Regions from separate parts of the Enterobacter bugandensis genome, predicted to be linked through region 2. Evidence: predicted binding sites of a transcription regulator. Region 2 holds the regulator's gene; the other holds the start of a gene.
What was found. The regulator sigma-54, encoded in region 2, starts transcription at its own class of promoters, with help from an activator protein. The targets are predictions, from matches to a motif close to GTTGGCACANNTTTCGCTNT.
Positions count from the first base shown of each region.

Region 1: a site for sigma-54 is predicted at 8,058-8,077, ahead of DG357_RS06435 (amino acid ABC transporter substrate-binding protein). Genes of this name have one in related genera too.

Region 1 covers NZ_LT992502.1:1,336,257-1,346,205, reverse strand. The annotation lists gene asnB (asparagine synthase B) at 1-49, shown strand, start outside; tRNA gene DG357_RS06500 (tRNA-Met) at 277-353, shown strand; tRNA gene DG357_RS06495 (tRNA-Leu) at 362-446, shown strand; tRNA gene DG357_RS06490 (tRNA-Gln) at 470-544, shown strand; tRNA gene DG357_RS06485 (tRNA-Gln) at 577-651, shown strand; tRNA gene DG357_RS06480 (tRNA-Met) at 669-745, shown strand; tRNA gene DG357_RS06475 (tRNA-Gln) at 785-859, shown strand; tRNA gene DG357_RS06470 (tRNA-Gln) at 895-969, shown strand; gene ubiF (3-demethoxyubiquinol 3-hydroxylase) at 1,078-2,253, opposite strand; gene miaB (tRNA (N6-isopentenyl adenosine(37)-C2)-methylthiotransferase MiaB) at 2,389-3,813, shown strand; gene DG357_RS06455 (PhoH family protein) at 3,977-5,023, shown strand; gene ybeY (rRNA maturation RNase YbeY) at 5,020-5,487, shown strand; gene corC (CNNM family magnesium/cobalt transport protein CorC) at 5,572-6,450, shown strand; gene lnt (apolipoprotein N-acyltransferase) at 6,456-7,994, shown strand; gene DG357_RS06435 (amino acid ABC transporter substrate-binding protein) at 8,350-9,255, shown strand; gene DG357_RS06430 (amino acid ABC transporter permease) at 9,412-9,949, shown strand, end outside.
Region 2 covers NZ_LT992502.1:4,163,959-4,173,907, forward strand. The annotation lists gene mlaC (phospholipid-binding protein MlaC) at 1-275, opposite strand, end outside; gene mlaD (outer membrane lipid asymmetry maintenance protein MlaD) at 293-841, opposite strand; gene mlaE (lipid asymmetry maintenance ABC transporter permease subunit MlaE) at 846-1,628, opposite strand; gene mlaF (phospholipid ABC transporter ATP-binding protein MlaF) at 1,636-2,448, opposite strand; gene DG357_RS20165 (calcium/sodium antiporter) at 2,676-3,653, shown strand; gene kdsD (arabinose-5-phosphate isomerase KdsD) at 3,667-4,653, shown strand; gene kdsC (3-deoxy-manno-octulosonate-8-phosphatase KdsC) at 4,668-5,234, shown strand; gene lptC (LPS export ABC transporter periplasmic protein LptC) at 5,231-5,806, shown strand; gene lptA (lipopolysaccharide ABC transporter substrate-binding protein LptA) at 5,775-6,329, shown strand; gene lptB (LPS export ABC transporter ATP-binding protein) at 6,336-7,061, shown strand; gene rpoN (RNA polymerase factor sigma-54) at 7,109-8,542, shown strand; gene hpf (ribosome hibernation promoting factor) at 8,565-8,852, shown strand; gene ptsN (PTS IIA-like nitrogen regulatory protein PtsN) at 8,935-9,426, shown strand; gene rapZ (RNase adapter RapZ) at 9,472-9,949, shown strand, end outside.

The DNA.
Region 1 (9,949 bases), 2.8 Mb from region 2:
CGATCCATCGGGGCGTGCGGTAGGCGTTCACCAGTCCGCCTACAAATAATCACAACGATTTCAAACAGGCCCCTCAGGGGCCTGTTTTTTTTGCCTCACATTTCACCACCAAAAACCGATTAATAACCAATAATTGCCGAATATTCGGCCACGCTGTTCGCAACCTAACCAAACAGTCACATTCCGGCTATTTTCGTTGAAAAAGGTGTTGACGCTGCAAGGGTCTATACGCATAATGCGCCCCGCAACGCCGATAAGGTAACGCGAAAAAAAGATGGCTACGTAGCTCAGTTGGTTAGAGCACATCACTCATAATGATGGGGTCACAGGTTCGAATCCCGTCGTAGCCACCATCTTTTTTGCGGGAGTGGCGAAATTGGTAGACGCACCAGATTTAGGTTCTGGCGCCGCAAGGTGTGCGAGTTCAAGTCTCGCCTCCCGCACCATTCCCGGGTAAGCGTTGCACGGATGGGGTATCGCCAAGCGGTAAGGCACCGGTTTTTGATACCGGCATTCCCTGGTTCGAATCCAGGTACCCCAGCCATATTTCTTCGATTTTGCGGTTCTCCGCGGTATTGGGGTATCGCCAAGCGGTAAGGCACCGGTTTTTGATACCGGCATTCCCTGGTTCGAATCCAGGTACCCCAGCCATCGAAGACTGCAGTACTGGCTACGTAGCTCAGTTGGTTAGAGCACATCACTCATAATGATGGGGTCACAGGTTCGAATCCCGTCGTAGCCACCAAATTAAGATTATCGATTTGTTTCGGTAATAAAAAATTGTTGGGGTATCGCCAAGCGGTAAGGCACCGGATTCTGATTCCGGCATTCCGAGGTTCGAATCCTCGTACCCCAGCCAATTTAAAAGTCGTTAAGCAGTCTGTTTAACGCAATTGGGGTGTCGCCAAGCGGTAAGGCTCTGGTTTCTGATACCAGCATTCCGGGGTTCGAATCCCTGCACCCCAGCCACTTAAAACAAACAAGCCCGCTCTGCGGGCTTGTTTGTTTTTGTTGCTCAGAATAGTGCGGCCTGATGCCCTCACCCTACCCCTCTCCCACGGGGAGAGGGAATTAAGATTAGAGTCCGAGGGCGTATTTCAGCGCCTGACGCTTCAGCCCACCGGCACGCTCTGCCGCCATTAAGCCAATGTTACGCAGAATGCGCACCGGGGCCAGGTCATTGCTGAAACCGGCATAGAACAGATCCATCCCTGACTGCATGATGAAGTTATCCGCCATACGGCGCGTCTGGTAGCGCTTCAGTACCTGATGGCTGGCCCAGGCTTCCGCGTGAGCGCGTGCGTTGCCCAGCACGTCCAGTAACGCATCGACGTCACGGTATCCAAGATTGACTCCCTGCCCCGCCAGCGGGTGGATAGTGTGTGCCGCATCGCCCACCAGCGCCAGCCCTTCTCGGGCATACTGTAAAGCATGACGGCGCGTGAGCGGGAATGCACCTGCGGTGACTGGCGTCACGTTGCCAAGGCGGCTCGGGAAGTGAAGCAGGATCTCGCGCTGCAGCTGCTCCATCGACAGCCCCTGCAGCTGGCGAATGCGCGCCGGTTTGTCGTACCACACCAGCGAAGCCCAGTTATCAAACAGCGGCAAGAATGCATGCGGGCCGTTCGGCGTAAAGTGCTGCCAGGTGCTTTCGCCCGGCGCATTCTCACACTGAACGGTGATTAACATGCAGGATTGCTGATATTGCCAGGCATGAACCCCAATACCCGCCATCTCCCTGACCTGCGAGTTAGCGCCATCGGCCCCGACGACCAGCTTCACGGCCAGTTCATCGCCGCTGTCCAGCGTCAGCAAATAGCCGCTTTCATGAGGATGCAGTGCCTTAAGTGACGCAGGCATACGCAGCGTCACCTTCGGATGTGCCTCCAGCGCCTGCCAGAGCGCCAGCTGGAGCACGTTGTTTTCCACCATATAGCCCAGGCGCGGCAGCTTCAGCTCGGCGGCGTCAAACGACACGTGGGCATTTTCCCACTCCCAGGTTTCAAGGCGGCTGTAAGGGTGTGCGCGCATCGCCTGCACCGCCTCCCAGACGCCCAGGCCGCGCAGCAGATCGACGGACGCTGCGCTGATGGCGGAAATGCGCACGTCCGGTTTGCTGGCGGGATCGAATGCCGGGGGAGCCGCCTGTTCAATAACGGTTACATCAAATCCCTGCTGCGCCAGCCCCAGCGCCAGCGCGCCGCCGACCATACCGCCGCCGACAACGGCAACTTCGGTGTGTTGGAGTGTCATGGTCAATTTTCCTTATTGGAGAATCCCTTAAGTTTACCGGATTTTTGCGGTCCTGAGACACACAACCTTCATACTGGTCACAACCCCACCAAAGCATTACAATACGCGGCTTGCAATCCTGAGCTGAGCAAGTCGATGACTAAAAAACTCCATATAAAAACCTGGGGCTGTCAGATGAACGAATACGATTCATCCAAGATGGCCGATCTGCTGGATACCACCCACGGATACCAGCTGACTGAAAATGCGAAAGAAGCCGATGTGCTGCTGCTGAACACCTGTTCAATTCGTGAAAAAGCACAGGAAAAAGTCTTTCATGTGTTAGGCCGCTGGAAGCTTCTCAAACGGAAAAATCCGGACCTGATCATTGGCGTCGGTGGCTGCGTCGCCTCGCAGGAAGGTAAGCTGATCCGTCAGAGAGCCCCGTATGTGGATATCGTCTTTGGTCCTCAGACCCTGCACCGCCTGCCGGAGATGATCAATCAGGTTCGCGGTAACCGTAGCCCGGTCGTTGACGTCAGCTTCCCGGAGATCGAGAAATTTGACCGTCTGCCAGAGCCGCGCGCCGATGGCCCGACCGCCTTCGTCTCGATCATGGAAGGCTGCAATAAATACTGTACCTACTGCGTGGTGCCTTACACCCGCGGTGAAGAGGTCAGCCGCCCTGCGGACGACATTCTGTTTGAAATTGCGCAGCTTGCCGCGCAGGGCGTTCGCGAAGTGAACCTGCTGGGCCAGAACGTTAACGCCTGGCGCGGCGAGAACTACGACGGCACCACCGGCAGCTTTGCCGAACTGCTGCGCCTGGTAGCCGCGATTGACGGCATTGACCGTATTCGCTTTACCACCAGCCATCCGATGGAGTTTACCGACGACATTATTGACGTCTATCGCGATACGCCAGAGCTGGTGAGCTTCCTGCACCTGCCGATTCAGTGCGGCTCTGACCGCGTGCTGAACCTGATGGGCCGCCCGCATACGGTGCTGGAGTACAAATCCACCATCCGCAAGCTGCGCGAAGCGCGCCCGGATATCCAGATTAGCTCTGACTTTATCGTCGGCTTCCCAGGCGAAACCGCTGATGACTTCGAGCGCACCATGAAGCTCATCGGTGAAGTGAACTTTGACGTCAGCTACAGCTTCATCTTCTCAGCGCGTCCTGGCACGCCTGCGGCCGACATGGTTGATGACGTGCCGGAAGAAGAGAAAAAGCAGCGTCTGTATATTCTTCAGGAACGCATCAACCAGCAGGCCAACGCCTGGAGCCGCCGCATGCTCGGAACCGTCCAGCGCATTCTGGTGGAAGGCACCTCCCGCAAGAGCATCATGGAGCTGTCCGGTCGTACCGAGAACAACCGCGTGGTGAACTTCGAAGGCACCCCGGACATGATCGGTAAATTTGTGGACGTCGAAATTGTCGAAGTGCTGACCAACTCGCTGCGCGCGAAGGTGGTACGCACCGAGGACGAAATGGGCCTGCGTATTGCCGAGTCACCGGAATCCGTTATTTCTCGTACTCGCAAAGAAAACGATTCTGGCGTTGGGATTTACCAGCCTTGATCCTTCAGGCCTGTCTCTTCGGCAGGCCTTGTATTTCCTCTCATCACCCCCAATATCTACCGCAACGCTTGCGCCTTTATTCTGTGGCGTGAATAATTTCGGTAATGACCGTTCTATTGCGCCGTGTGGCAGCGGGTCAGTTAACCATTTAAAGAGGAACAGTTTGAACATAGATACGCGTGAAATTAGCCTTGAGCCCGCAGACAACGCTCGCCTGCTGAGCCTGTGCGGGCCGTTTGATGACAACATCAAACAACTGGAGCGACGTCTGGGTATCGAAATCAATCGTCGCGATAACCATTTCAAACTCACCGGACGCCCTATCTGCGTCAACGCGGCAGCAGATATTCTGCGCAGCCTGTATGTCGATACCGCCCCGATGCGCGGCGAAATTCAGGATATCGAGCCGGAACAGATCCACCTCGCCATTAAAGAGGCGCGCGTGCTTGAGCAGAGCGCGGAAAGCGTGCCGGACTACGGCAAGGCGATCAATATCAAGACCAAGCGTGGCGTCATCAAGCCGCGTACGCCGAACCAGGCGCAGTACATCGCCAATATTCTTGACCATGACATCACCTTCGGCGTGGGTCCCGCGGGTACAGGTAAAACCTATCTGGCGGTTGCCGCTGCGGTGGATGCGCTGGAGCGTCAGGAGATCCGTCGTATCCTGCTGACCCGCCCCGCCGTTGAAGCGGGTGAAAAACTCGGCTTCCTGCCCGGCGATCTGAGCCAGAAGGTCGACCCTTACCTGCGCCCGCTGTACGACGCGCTGTTCGAGATGCTCGGCTTCGAGAAAGTGGAGAAGCTGATCGAACGTAACGTGATCGAAGTGGCCCCGCTCGCCTACATGCGCGGCCGCACGCTCAACGATGCGTTCATCATTCTCGATGAAAGCCAGAACACCACCATCGAACAGATGAAAATGTTCCTGACGCGTATCGGCTTCAACTCGAAAGCGGTGATCACCGGTGACGTCACCCAGATCGACCTGCCGCGCAGCACTAAATCAGGCCTGCGCCACGCCATTGAGGTGCTGTCAGAGGTAGACGAAATTAGCTTTAACTTCTTCCACAGTGAAGACGTCGTTCGCCACCCGGTGGTCGCGCGCATCGTTAACGCCTATGAAGCCTGGGAAGAGGCGGATCAAAAACGCAGGGCCGAACAGGCCGCGGAACGTAAGCGCGAAGCGCAGGAGCAAGAACAGAAATGAGTCAGGTGATCCTCGATTTACAGCTGGCGTGTGAAGACAATTCCGGCATGCCAGAAGAGGCACAGTTTCAGAAATGGCTGGATGCGGTAATCCCCCAGTTTCAGGAAGAATCAGAAGTCACGATTCGCCTGGTGGATGAAGCGGAAAGCCATGAGCTTAACCTGACCTACCGCGGGAAAGATAAGCCAACCAACGTGCTCTCTTTCCCGTTCGAAGCGCCGCCGGGTATTGAGATGCCGCTGCTGGGCGATCTGATCATCTGCCGTCAGGTGGTTGAGCAGGAAGCCAAAGAGCAGCAGAAACCGCTGGAAGCGCACTGGGCGCATATGGTGGTACATGGCAGCCTGCACCTGCTGGGCTACGACCACATTGAAGATGACGAAGCGGAAGAGATGGAGTCCCTTGAGACAGAGATAATGCTTGCTCTGGGCTATGAGGATCCGTACATTGCCGAGAAAGAATAGTCAGTTACTGACTACCATGCCGCCGCGCAGGGACATAGCGCGGCGGTTAACATTGAACTAACAAGAGAACCCTTAACAAACGCCATGAGCGACGACAATTCACACAGTAGCGACACGACAACCAGTAAAAAGGGATTTTTCTCCCTCATTCTGAACCAGCTTTTCCACGGCGAGCCGAAAAACCGTGATGAACTGCTGGAGCTGATTCGTGATTCCGGGCAGAACGACCTTATCGACGAAGATACGCGCGAAATGCTCGAAGGGGTCATGGACATTGCCGACCAGCGCGTCCGCGACATCATGATCCCTCGCTCGCAGATGATCACCCTGAAACGTAACCAGACGCTGGACGAGTGCCTCGATGTGATCATCGAATCCGCCCACTCGCGTTTCCCGGTCATCAGCGAAGATAAAGATCACATCGAAGGGATTTTGATGGCCAAAGATCTGCTGCCGTTTATGCGCAGCGATGCCGAAGCCTTCAGCATGGAAAAAGTGTTACGCCAGGCCGTGGTCGTGCCGGAAAGTAAACGTGTGGATCGAATGCTGAAAGAGTTTCGCTCTCAGCGTTACCACATGGCGATTGTTATTGATGAATTCGGCGGTGTCTCAGGTCTTGTCACGATCGAAGATATTCTTGAGCTGATCGTGGGCGAAATCGAAGACGAGTACGACGAAGAAGAAGATATCGACTTCCGTCAGCTTAGCCGCCACACCTGGACCGTGCGCGCGCTGGCCTCGATTGAAGATTTCAACGACGCCTTCGGTACTCACTTTAGCGATGAAGAGGTCGATACCATTGGCGGGCTGGTGATGCAGGCCTTTGGCCATCTTCCGGCGCGCGGTGAAACCGTTGACATCGACGGTTACCAGTTCAAAGTGGCAATGGCCGACAGCCGACGTATTATACAGGTTCACGTCAGAACGCCGGACGATTCACCGGTGCCAAAACTGGAAGATTAATGTAAATGGCATTTGCCCCATTGCTTGAACGCCAGCGCGTCCGTTTGCTGCTGGCGCTGTTACTCGGAGCCAGCGGTACGCTGGCTTTTTCTCCTTACGATATCTGGCCCGCGGCCATTCTCTCCCTGATGGGGCTTCAGGGGTTAACCCTGAATCGTCGTCCGGTACAGGCCGCTGCGATCGGCTACTTCTGGGGGCTGGGGCTATTTGGCTCCGGCATTAACTGGGTCTACGTCAGCATCGCACAGTTTGGCGGGATGCCGGGGCCGGTTAACGTCTTCCTGGTCGTCCTGCTCGCCGCCTATCTCTCGCTCTATACCGGTCTGTTCGCCGGAATTCTCTCTCGCCTGTGGCCTAAAACCACCTGGCTGCGTGTCGCCATTGCCGCGCCGGTGGTCTGGCAGATTACCGAGTTCCTCCGCGGCTGGGTGCTGACCGGCTTCCCGTGGCTGCAGTTCGGCTACAGCCAGATTGACGGCCCGCTGAAAGGTCTGGCACCGGTAATGGGCGTTGAAGCCATTAACTTCCTGCTGATGGTGGTGAGCGGCCTGCTGGTACTGGCGCTGGTCACGCGCGGCTGGAAGCCGCTGGCTGTGGCCCTGGTGCTGTTCGCCCTGCCCTTCCCGCTGCGCTATATCCAGTGGTTCACGCCCGAGCCCGAGCGCGCCATGCAGGTTTCCATGGTGCAGGGGAATATCCCGCAGTCCATGAAGTGGGACGAAAAAGAGCTGCTGAACACGCTGAAGATCTACGCCAACGCCACCGAAGAGGTGATGGGCAAATCACAGCTGATTATCTGGCCAGAATCCGCTATTCCCGATCTGGAAATTAACCAGCAGCCGTTCCTCAACATGATGAACGATCTGCTGGTGGCGCGCGGCAGCACCCTGATTACCGGCATTGTTGATGCGCGCCTGAATCAGCAGAACCGCTACGACACCTACAACACCATTATTACGCTCGGCAAAGACAGCGAATACAGCTACCACTCCACCGACCGGTACAACAAGAACCACCTCGTGCCGTTCGGTGAATTTGTGCCGCTGGAGTCTATTTTGCGTCCGCTGGCACCGTTCTTTGACCTGCCGATGTCCTCCTTCAGCCGCGGTCCGTACGTTCAGCCCCAGCTTCACGCGCACGGCCTGGCCCTGACGGCCGCCATCTGCTACGAAATCATCCTCGGCGAGCAGGTGCGCGATAACTTCCGCCCGGACACCGACTATCTGCTGACCATCTCCAACGATGCGTGGTTCGGTAAATCGATTGGCCCGTGGCAGCACTTCCAGATGGCACGCATGCGTTCTCTGGAGCTGGCGCGTCCGCTGCTGCGTAGCACCAATAACGGCATCACCGCGGTGATTGGCCCGCAGGGCGAAATCCAGGCCATGATCCCGCAGTTCACCCGTGAAGTGCTGACAACCAAAGTCACGCCTACCACGGGCCTGACGCCGTACGCCCGCACCGGCAACTGGCCGCTGTGGATCCTGACCGCGCTGTTCGGCTTTGGCGCCGTGCTGATGAGCCTGCGTCAGCGTCATAAATAATCTTGCCTTCTGATGCCGGGTGGCGGCTGCGCCTTACCCGGCAATTTCCTCCCAATCTTCTATTCTGGCACGCCTGTTGCTTTATTTATTCACGTAAACGCTGTCTGGCTTAACGTGCAACCTTGTCGCACCAGTGTAGATCGTCGCTAGCACCGAAACGGTGCAACGGGAGATTATTGCCTCTGAATGGTGCGGCGCGCTTCGCAAAAATAAACAATAACGCAGCAAAATCTTTACATTAAGCCAGACTAAATGTTAACAAGCTTGCATAACACTGCACTCGCATTGCGCGAGATATAACAACATCACAATGGGTATCTATGCGTCACTGGCGCTGATAAGAAAGGAGTTGGGTATGCAATTACGTAAACTGGCCACAGCAATGCTGGTTATGGGAATGTCCGCAGGCGTGGTTCACGCTGAAGACGCTCCGGCAGCAGGCAGCACTCTCGACAAGATTGCCAAAAACGGCGTCATCGTGGTCGGCCACCGTGAATCTTCCGTCCCGTTCTCTTACTACGACAACACGCAAAAAGTCGTGGGCTATTCACAGGATTACTCCAACGCTATCGTTGAAGCTGTGAAGAAAAAGCTGAACAAACCTGACCTGCAGGTGAAGCTGATCCCAATCACTTCACAGAACCGTATTCCTCTGCTGCAAAACGGCACCTTTGACTTCGAGTGTGGTTCCACCACCAACAACCTCGAGCGTCAAAAACAGGCGGCCTTCTCTGACACCATCTTTGTCGTGGGCACCCGTCTGCTGACCAAGAAAGGCGGCGCGATCAAAGATTTTGCGGACCTGAAAGGCAAAGCGGTCGTTGTGACCTCCGGTACCACTTCTGAAGTCCTGCTGCACAAGCTAAACGACGAGAAGAAAATGGATATGCGCATCATCAGCGCGAAAGACCATGGCGACTCCTTCCGTACGCTGGAAAGCGGTCGTGCCGTCGCGTTTATGATGGATGACGCCCTGCTGGCGGGCGAACGTGCGAAGGCGAAGAAACCAGACAACTGGGATATCGTCGGTACCGCGCAGTCCAAAGAAGCCTACGGCTGTATGCTGCGTAAAGACGATCCGCAGTTCAAAAAGCTGATCGATGACACTATCGCCCAGGTGCAGACCTCCGGCGAAGCGGAAAAATGGTTCGACAAGTGGTTTAAGAACCCGATTCCACCAAAAAATCTCAATATGAACTTTGAACTGTCTGACGACATGAAAGCGCTGTTCAAATCTCCAAATGACAAGGCTCTTAACTAATTAGAACAACAGGGGCGGGACCTCCTGCCCTCTCGATTGTCGGGAAGCATGGACAGACATATACGCTGAGTGGTCGTTCCCCACTCAGCGCGAAAAAAGAGCTTCTCACCAATCTTCGAGGGTAGCGCTGCTACCCTCTTTTTTCTGGAGTTTATTATGTCAATAGACTGGAACTGGGGCATCTTCCTGCAACAAGCCCCGTTCGGCAACACCACCTATCTTGGCTGGCTGTGGAGCGGCTTTCAGGTTACCGTGGCATTATCGATAACGGCGTGGATCATCGCGTTTCTTGTCGGTTCGCTGTTCGGTATTCTGCGCACCGTCCCTAACCGTTTTCTTTCAACAATTGGCACACTGTATGTGGAACTGTTCCGTAACGTTCCGCTCATCGTGCAGTTCTTTACCTGGTATCTGGTCATCCCGGAACTGCTGCCGGAAAATATTGGCATGTGGTTCAAGTCGGAGCTGGATCCGAACGTGCAGTTCTTTGTCTCCTCCATGATGTGTCTGGGGCTGTTTACCGCTGCGCGCGTTTGCGAGCAGGTGCGTGCCGCCATTCAGTCATTGCCACGCGGACAAAAAAATGCGGGCCTGGCGATGGGCCTGACCCTGCCACAAACCTACCGCTACGTGCTGCTGCCTAACGCCTACCGCGTTATCGTTCCACCGATGACCTCTGAGATGATGAACCTGG
Region 2 (9,949 bases):
GCCTCACGCTGCGCCGGGGTGGCGTCTTTGTAATAGCGGCCGAGCACCAGCGCTCCCGCATATTTGATCTGCACATACGGCAGCAGTTCCTGGTCAACCACGTCACGCAGATAGTCAGGATTCGCGCGAATTTTTGGCTGTTCGTTTTTGAGACGGTCGAAGGTTTTCTTCGCAGCTTCGTCCATCAGTTTGTACGGGTTGCTCTGATCCGCAGCATGTGCCGCAGTGAGAGGGGCAATGACCAGCATGGCAACCATTAACAGTCGTTTAAACATGAATGACTTCTCCTGAATTAATTCGCAGCACCAGGGGTCGGCGCAACGTTGGTATGGTCTTCACTCTGCGCAGGGGCATCGTCAGACTTTTTATCATCCCCTTTACTGTTGTAAAGGAACTGACCAATCATGTCCTCCAGCACCATCGCGGACTTCGTATCCTGGATAACGCTACCGTCTTTAAGGATAGTCGTTCCCAGCTCAGGATCTTCAAAGCCGACGTTAAGTGCCAGATATTGTTCACCCAGCAGGCCGGAAGTACGGATAGAAAGGGAGCTGGTGTCCGGAATGTGGTTGTAACGTTCTTCGATATCCATCGCGACGCGCGGCAGATACGTTTTCTCATCGAGCGTAATGTCAGATACGCGGCCGATCACCACGCCGCCAATGCGGACCGGTGAACGCGCCTTCAGCCCGCCGATGTTATCGAACGTGGCATAGATGCGATACGTCGGCTCGGTGCGCACAGACGTAATATCTGCCGCTCTCAGGCAGATAAACAGCGCCGCCAGCAGCGCCAGCAGCAGGAAAACGCCGACCCAAATTTCATTTTTTCTCGTTTGCATGAACTCAATTCCCAAACATCAGTGCGGTGAGCACAAAATCCAGGCCCAGTACGGCCAGCGACGAATGTACGACAGTACGTGTAGTTGCACGGCTAATGCCCGCCGACGTCGGGATAGCATCGTAACCATTGAACAATGCAATCCAGGTGACCGTAATGGCAAACACCACGCTTTTAATCAGGCAGTTAACCAGATCCATTCGCAGGTCGATGGCGTCCTGCATCGCGGACCAGAAGAAGCCGGCATCGATGCCTTTCCAGTGGACCCCAACCAGCGAACCGCCCCAGATCCCCACGGCGACAAACAGAATAGTCAGTAGCGGGAGCGAGATCACCCCCGCCCAGAAACGCGGCGAGATCACGCGACGCAGCGGATCGACCGCCATCATTTCCATGCTGGAGAGCTGCTCGGTGGCACGCATCAGGCCAATCTCAGCCGTTAATGCCGACCCAGCGCGTCCGGCAAACAGCAGTGCCGCCACAACCGGACCCAATTCGCGCAGCAGCGAAAGCGCCACCAGCATTCCGAGGCTGGTTTCCGCACTGTAGGTTGTCAGAACAAGGTAGCCCTGCAGCCCCAGCACCATGCCGATAAACAGACCGGAAACAATAATGATGAGCATCGACAGCACGCCGACATTATAAAGCTGACGCACCAGCAGAGGGGCGTGCTTGCTAAACTCCGGCTTGCCGACCAGCGCGTTGAATAACATCAATCCGGCACGCCCGAACGTCCTGATGGTTTTTATGCCACGGTGTCCGAGAGCGGCCAACGCATTTAACAGCATGAGTGGCTTAACTCCCTATTCCCAGTAAATCGTCACGATAATCGCCCGCCGGGTAGCGGAACGGTACGGGTCCGTCAGCAATACCGTCGAGGAACTGCCGCACGCGTGGATCGCAATTTTCCTGCAGCGCCTGGGCGCTGCCGTGTGCAACGATCTTTTTGTCCGCCACGATATAGGCGTAATCGGCAATGCTCAACACTTCCGGTACATCGTGAGACACCACGATACAGGTGACGCCGAGCGCGCTGTTCAGTTCAGAGATGAGCTTTACCAGCACGCCCATCGTGATGGGATCCTGCCCGACGAACGGTTCGTCGAACATGATTAAATCGGGCTCTAATGCAATAGCTCGCGCCAGCGCGGCGCGGCGCGCCATCCCGCCGGACAGCTCCGAAGGCATTAGCTTCGCGGCTCCCCGCAACCCCACAGCTTCAAGCTTCATCATCACCGTGCTTTTCAGCAGCTCAGACGGCAGGCTGGTATGCTCGCGCAGCGGATAGGCCACGTTATCAAAGACGTTCATGTCGGTGAACAACGCCCCCGACTGAAAGAGCATACTCATACGTTTGCGGACAGTATACAGGCGCGAGCGCGACATCTCCGGGACGTTTTCGCCATCGAAGAGGATTTCACCGCTATCCGGTGGGATCTGACCACCAATAAGGCGCAGGAGGGTCGTTTTACCGATCCCGGACGGCCCCATGATGGCGGTGATTTTGCCACGCGGTACGGTCAACGAAATATCATCGAATATCAGTCGATTGCCGCGAGAAAAACTCACACCGCGGACATCGACGATATTCGCCATCGTTTGGCTCATTTATAGTTCCTTTCTTACCCTGCTCACGTTAAGACGTGCAGCCTGAATCAGCCCTTAACCCCGCATTTTTACAGAATATTAGCCGTTGAGGTTAGCGAAAGCTGGCATTTGTTTTACTTTTCCGGCGCATAAAGTCAAAATTAGGAATTCGTTACGCCTCAGACCGTATGCAGTCCAGCCATTCCCGCGCGATGGACCGACAAGTATACCTGAAGAAAGGACTTTTGATGCTTTTAGCAACAGCACTGTTAATCATTGGTTTACTGTTAGTGGTCTACAGTGCTGACCGTTTAGTCTTTGCTGCATCTATCCTGTGTCGCCTGACGGGTGTACCGCCTGTAGTCATCGGGATGACCGTGGTCAGCGTTGGCACGTCACTTCCTGAAATCATCGTCTCCGTCTCGGCGTCGCTGCATGGTCAGTTAGACCTGGCAATTGGCACCGCGATTGGCTCTAACATCGTCAATATATTACTGATTTTAGGCCTTGCGGCACTGCTCCATCCATTTCGCGTGCATTCTGATGTTCTGCGCCGTGAATTGCCGCTAATGTTAGTCGTAAGCCTGCTGGCAGGGTGCGTATTTTATGATGGCGTATTGAGCTATAGCGACGGCATTTTCCTGCTGGCGTTGGCCGTCATCTGGTTACTGTATAGTGTTAAAATTGCCCGCCAGGCGGAAAAACAGGGTCAGGATAGCCTGACGCGTGAACAGGTTGCCGAACTCCCGCGGGAAGGCACGCTGCCGGTCGCCCTCCTCTGGCTTGGCGTTGCGCTGATTATCATGCCGATGGCAACACGCATGGTCGTGGATAACGCGACGGTACTGGCGAACTATTTCGCCATGAGCGAACTGACGATTGGCCTGACGGTTATTGCTATCGGCACCAGCCTGCCGGAGCTGGCCACCGCCATTGCGGGGGCGCGTAAAGGGGAAGATGACATCGCCATTGGTAATATCATCGGCTCCAACATATTTAATATCGCGATTGTCATGGGCCTGCCGGCTCTGATTACGCCGGGGCCGTTTAATCCTCTGGCGTTTTCACGCGATTACGGGGTGATGTTGCTGGTCAGCGTGATATTTGCCCTGCTCTGCTGGCGGCGGCAACGCCAGATCGGCAAAGGCGCAGGCGCGCTGCTGACGGGTGGATTTATCGTATGGATGGCGATGCTGTACTGGCTCTCGCCTCTTCTCTCTGGGTAAACGGAAACGCATTATGTCGCAAATAGAATTGCAGCCGGGTTTTGACTTTCAGAAAGCAGGCAAAGAGGTTCTGGAGATTGAACGTGAAGGTCTGGCGCAGTTAGATCAGTACATTAATCAGGATTTTAGTCTGGCATGTGAGAAGATATTCTACTGTGCCGGGAAAGTCGTGGTGATGGGGATGGGCAAGTCCGGCCACATTGGGCGCAAAATGGCGGCAACGTTTGCCAGCACCGGAACCTCGTCCTTCTTTGTACACCCGGGGGAAGCCGCGCACGGCGACCTGGGGATGGTCACGCCGCAGGATGTCGTTATCGCGCTGTCCAACTCCGGTGAGTCCAATGAAATTCTGGCATTGATCCCCGTACTGAAGCGTCTGCAGGTGCCGCTGATTTGCATGACCAGCCGTCCGGAAAGTAGCATGGCGCGTGCAGCCGATATTCATCTGTGCGTTAAAGTACCGAAAGAGGCCTGCCCGCTCGGCCTGGCACCAACGTCCAGCACCACCGCCGCGCTGGTCATGGGCGATGCGCTTGCCGTCGCGCTGCTTGAAGCCCGCGGTTTTACGCCGGAAGATTTCGCGCTCTCCCATCCGGGCGGCGCGCTGGGGCGCAAGCTGCTGCTGCGGGTAAACGATATTATGCACACCGGGGATGAGATCCCTCACGTCAGCAAAGAAGCCTCCCTGCGTGATGCGCTGCTGGAAATCACCCGTAAGAATTTGGGTATGACGGTCGTGTGCGACGATCTGATGAAAATTCAGGGGATCTTCACCGATGGCGACCTGCGTCGCGTGTTCGACATGGGTGTAGATGTCCGCACGCTCGGCATTGCCGATGTGATGACGCCCGGCGGCATTCGCGTGCGTCCGGGAACGCTGGCCGTGGATGTGCTGAACCTGATGCAGTCCCGCCATATCACCTCCGTTATGGTTGCCGATGGCGACCAGTTGCTGGGTGTGGTACATATGCATGATCTGCTGCGCGCTGGCGTAGTGTAATAAAGGATAAGACAATGAGTAATGCGGGTGCATCCCTTGCAACCTGTTATGGTCCGGTCAGTACCCAGATGATGGCAAAGGCGGAAAATATTCGTCTGCTCATTCTGGATGTGGATGGCGTACTTTCCGATGGCCTGATTTACATGGGCAATAATGGTGAAGAGCTGAAAGCGTTTAACGTTCGCGACGGCTACGGTATCCGCTGTGCGCTCACCTCGGGTATCGAGGTTGCTATCATCACCGGACGAAAAGCTAAACTGGTAGAAGACCGCTGTGAAACCTTAGGCATTACCCATCTTTACCAGGGTCAATCCGATAAGATGGCAGCGTTCAATGATTTACTGGGTAAACTGGCTATCGCACCGGAAAACGTGGCCTACGTCGGGGACGACCTGATTGACTGGCCGGTGATGGCTGAAGTCGGTCTCAGCATCGCGGTTGCTGATGCTCATCCGCTGTTAATCCCGCGCGCTGACTACGTTACCCACATCAACGGTGGCCGGGGTGCCGTCCGTGAAGTCTGCGATCTGCTTCTGCTGGCGCAGGGCAAGCTTGATGAAGCCAAAGGGCAATCGATATGAGTAAAACCAGACGTTGGGTTATCATTCTGCTTTCGCTTGTCGCACTGGTATTGATTGGCGTGAACCTTGCCGATCGCGACGATACGCAAACGGAAGTCGTCAACAATAACGATCCAACCTATAAAAGCGATCACAGCGACACCGTGGTCTATAGCCCGGAAGGAGCGCTGAATTATCGCCTGATTGCCCAGCACGTTGAATACTTTTCCGATGACGGCGTTTCGTGGTTTACCCAACCTGTCATGACCACTTTCGATAAAGACAAAGTGCCGACGTGGTCAATTAAGTCAGATCGGGCCAAACTGACAAATGACCGTATGCTTTATCTGTATGGCCACGTTGAAGTCAACGCCCTGACCGCTGACTCGCAACTGCGAAAAATTACGACGGATAATGCCCAGATCAACCTGGTAACCCAGGACGTGACGTCGCAGGATCTGGTCACACTGTATGGCACAACATTTAATTCCAGCGGTTTAAGAATGCGCGGGAACTTACGCAGCAAGAACGCCGAGCTGATTGAAAAGGTTAGAACCTCCTATGAAATTCAAAACAAACAAACTCAGCCTTAAAGTAATTATCGCCAGCGCGATGCTGGCGGCCAGTCTCCCCGCGCTTGCTGTAACGGGCGATACCGACCAGCCGATCCATATCGAGTCCGACACTCAGTCTCTCGATATGCAGGGTAACGTCGTCACCTTCACGGGTAACGTCGTCATGACTCAGGGGACCATCAAAATTAACGCCGATAAAGTGGTCGTTACCCGTCCGGGCGGCGAGCAGGGCAAAGAGATCATTGATGGTTACGGCAACCCGGCCACCTTCTACCAGATGCAGGACAACGGCAAGCCGGTGAAGGGCCACGCCTCGCATATGCACTATGAGTTGGCGAAGGACCTGGTCATCCTGACCGGAAACGCGTATCTGGAACAGCTGGACAGCAATATTACCGGTGACCAGATTACCTATCTGGTGAAAGAGCAAAAAATGCAGGCCTCCAGCGAGAAAGGCAAACGCGTAACCACTGTGCTGGTTCCGTCGCAGCTGCAGGACAAAGGCAAGGGCCAGGCCCCGGCACAGAAGAAGAGTAACTAATTCGCTATGGCAACATTAACTGCAAAAAATCTCGCGAAGGCCTATAAGGGCCGCCGTGTCGTAGAAGATGTCAGTCTGACCGTCAACTCCGGCGAAATTGTGGGCCTGCTTGGCCCGAACGGTGCGGGTAAAACCACCACCTTCTACATGGTGGTGGGTATTGTGCCGCGCGATGCCGGCAACATTATTATTGACGATGAAGATATCAGCCTGCTGCCGCTGCACGCGCGCGCGCGCCGTGGCATCGGCTATCTGCCGCAGGAAGCCTCTATTTTCCGTCGTCTGAGCGTCTTTGATAACCTGATGGCAGTCCTGCAAATTCGCGACGACCTGACCAACGAACAGCGTCAGGATCGCGCCAACGAGCTGATGGAAGAGTTTCATATCGAACACCTGCGCGACAGCCTGGGCCAGGCCTTGTCCGGGGGGGAACGCCGTCGTGTTGAGATTGCGCGCGCGCTGGCCGCCAATCCGAAGTTTATCCTTCTGGATGAACCGTTTGCGGGCGTTGACCCGATCTCCGTTATCGACATTAAACGCATTATCGAGCATCTGCGTGACAGCGGACTTGGCGTGCTGATCACCGACCACAACGTTCGTGAAACGCTGGCGGTATGTGAACGCGCGTATATCGTGAGCCAGGGCAATCTGATCGCTCACGGTACGCCGCAGCAGATCCTCGAAGACGATCATGTTAAGCGCGTCTATCTTGGGGAAGACTTCAGACTCTGATAGGGTAGAGGTAACGTAACGCCGAACCGGAGAAAAATGCTCTGAACATGAAGCAAGGTTTGCAATTAAGGCTCAGCCAACAGCTGGCGATGACGCCGCAGTTACAGCAGGCAATTCGTCTGTTGCAACTGTCCACCTTAGAACTCCAGCAGGAGCTCCAGCAGGCGCTGGACAGCAATCCCCTGCTGGAGCAAGCCGATCTTCATGACGAGGTAGATACCCAGCAGTCACAGGACACAGAAGCGCTCGACACCGCGGATGCACTCGAACAAAAAGAGATGCCGGACGAGCTTCCGCTGGATGCCAGCTGGGATGAAATCTATACCGCCGGGACCCCTTCCGGCACGCGTGCAGACTACCAGGACGACGAGCTACCGGTCTACCAGGGCGAAACCACCCAGTCGCTGCAGGATTACCTGATGTGGCAGGTAGAGCTTACCCCCTTCTCCGATACCGACCGCGCTATTGCCACGTCGATTGTCGACGCCGTTGATGACACCGGTTATTTGACCGTCACGCTGGACGACATTCTGGAAAGCATGGGCGATGAAGAGATTGAGATTGAGGAGATTGAAGCGGTACTGAAACGCATTCAGCGCTTCGATCCGGTCGGGGTGGCCGCGAAGGACCTGCGCGACTGTCTGCTGATCCAGCTTTCTCAGTTCAGCAAAGAGACGCCGTGGCTCGACGAGGCACGCTTAATCATCAGCGATCATCTGGATCTTCTGGCTAACCACGATTTCCGCACCCTGATGCGCGTCACGCGCCTGAAGGAAGAGGTGCTGAAAGAGGCGGTAAATCTGATTCAGTCCCTCGATCCGCGTCCCGGTCAGTCGATCCAGACCAGCGAACCCGAGTACGTTATCCCGGACGTGCTGGTCAGAAAACACAATGACCGCTGGGTCGTTGAACTGAACTCTGATAGCATCCCTCGCCTGCAAATCAACCAGCAGTACGCCTCCATGTGTACCAGCGCGCGCAACGACTCCGACAATCAATATATTCGCAGCAATCTTCAGGAAGCGCGATGGTTGATCAAGAGCCTTGAGAGCCGGAATGATACCCTGCTTCGCGTGAGCCGCTGCATCGTCGAACAGCAGCAGGCCTTCTTTGAGCAGGGCGAAGAGTATATGAAACCGATGGTGCTGGCGGATATCGCCCAGGCCGTCGAGATGCATGAATCCACTATTTCCCGCGTTACTACGCAGAAGTATCTGCACAGTCCGCGCGGTATTTTTGAGCTTAAGTATTTCTTCTCCAGCCACGTGAACACCGAGGGTGGCGGCGAAGCCTCCTCAACGGCGATTCGCGCCCTGGTGAAGAAGTTGATCGCCGCGGAGAATCCCGCGAAGCCACTAAGTGACAGTAAGTTGACCACCATGCTGTCCGATCAGGGTATTATGGTGGCACGTCGTACTGTTGCGAAGTATCGAGAGTCTTTATCCATTCCGCCGTCTAACCAGCGTAAACAGCTGGTCTGACACAACCGATAAGGAAGACACTATGCAGCTCAATATCACAGGACATAACGTCGAGATTACTGAGGCTTTACGTGACTTCGTGAACGCTAAGTTCGCGAAACTCGAGCAGTATTTCGAAAGGATCAATCAGGTCTACGTTGTGTTAAAAGTGGAGAAAGTGACTCATATCTCGGATGCAACCCTGCATGTAAACGGGGGTGAACTCCATGCCAGTGCGGAAGGGCAAGACATGTACGCGGCTATCGACGGCTTGATTGACAAGCTTGCGCGACAGCTCAATAAACATAAAGATAAACTGAAACAACACTAATTGTCCGGGCAGTTAACGGGTGCAGGACGGCCTGTTGTGAAACACAACGGGCCATTTGTACAGTTAGCGCTTAGGTGAAATTATGATGAACAACGATTCCGCTCTTCAACTGAGCAATGTCCTTAACCAGGAATGTACCCGCAGTGCCGTTCACTGCCAGAGCAAAAAACGTGCGCTGGAGATCATCAGTGAATTGGCTGCAAAACAGCTGGGCCTGCCGCCGCAGGTGGTGTTCGAAGCCATTCTGACCCGTGAAAAGATGGGCAGTACCGGTATCGGCAACGGCATCGCGATCCCGCACGGCAAGCTGGAAGAGGACACCCTGCGTGCCGTCGGTGTGTTTGTGCAGCTGGAAACGCCAATCGCTTTTGACGCCATTGATAACCAGCCCGTCGATCTCCTCTTCGCGCTGTTGGTGCCTGCCGACCAGACCAAGACCCACCTGCATACGCTTTCGCTGGTTGCTAAACGTCTGGCGGATAAAACCATCTGCCGTCGACTGCGCTCAGCCCAAAGTGATGAAGAGCTTTATCAAATTATCACTGAAGCAGAAGGCAATCAGGATGACGCATAACCAGGTGATGGCCTTCACATCTGTTGTCCTGAGGAGAAACGGAACATGGTGCTGATGATTGTCAGCGGTCGTTCAGGGTCGGGGAAATCCGTTGCTCTGCGCGCGCTGGAAGACATGGGTTTTTACTGCGTCGATAACCTGCCGGTCGTGTTATTGCCCGATTTGGCACGCACGTTAGCGGAGAGACAAACCTCCGCCGCCGTCAGTATCGACGTTCGTAACATGCCGGAATCGCCAGAGATCTTCGAACAGGCAATGAGTAACCTGCCTGACGCGTTCTCGCCTCAGCTGCTGTTCCTTGACGCCGACCGCAATACCCTGATCCGCCGCTACAGCGACACCCGTCGTCTGCATCCGCTTTCCAGCAAGAATCTCTCGCTGGAGAGCGCCATCGACGAAGAGAGCGATCTGCTTGAGCCGCTGCGCTCTCGTGCCGATCTGATTGTCGACACCTCAGAGATGTCCGTTCACGAGCTGGCGGAAATGCTGCGAACCCGGCTGCTGGGCAAACGCGAGCGCGAGC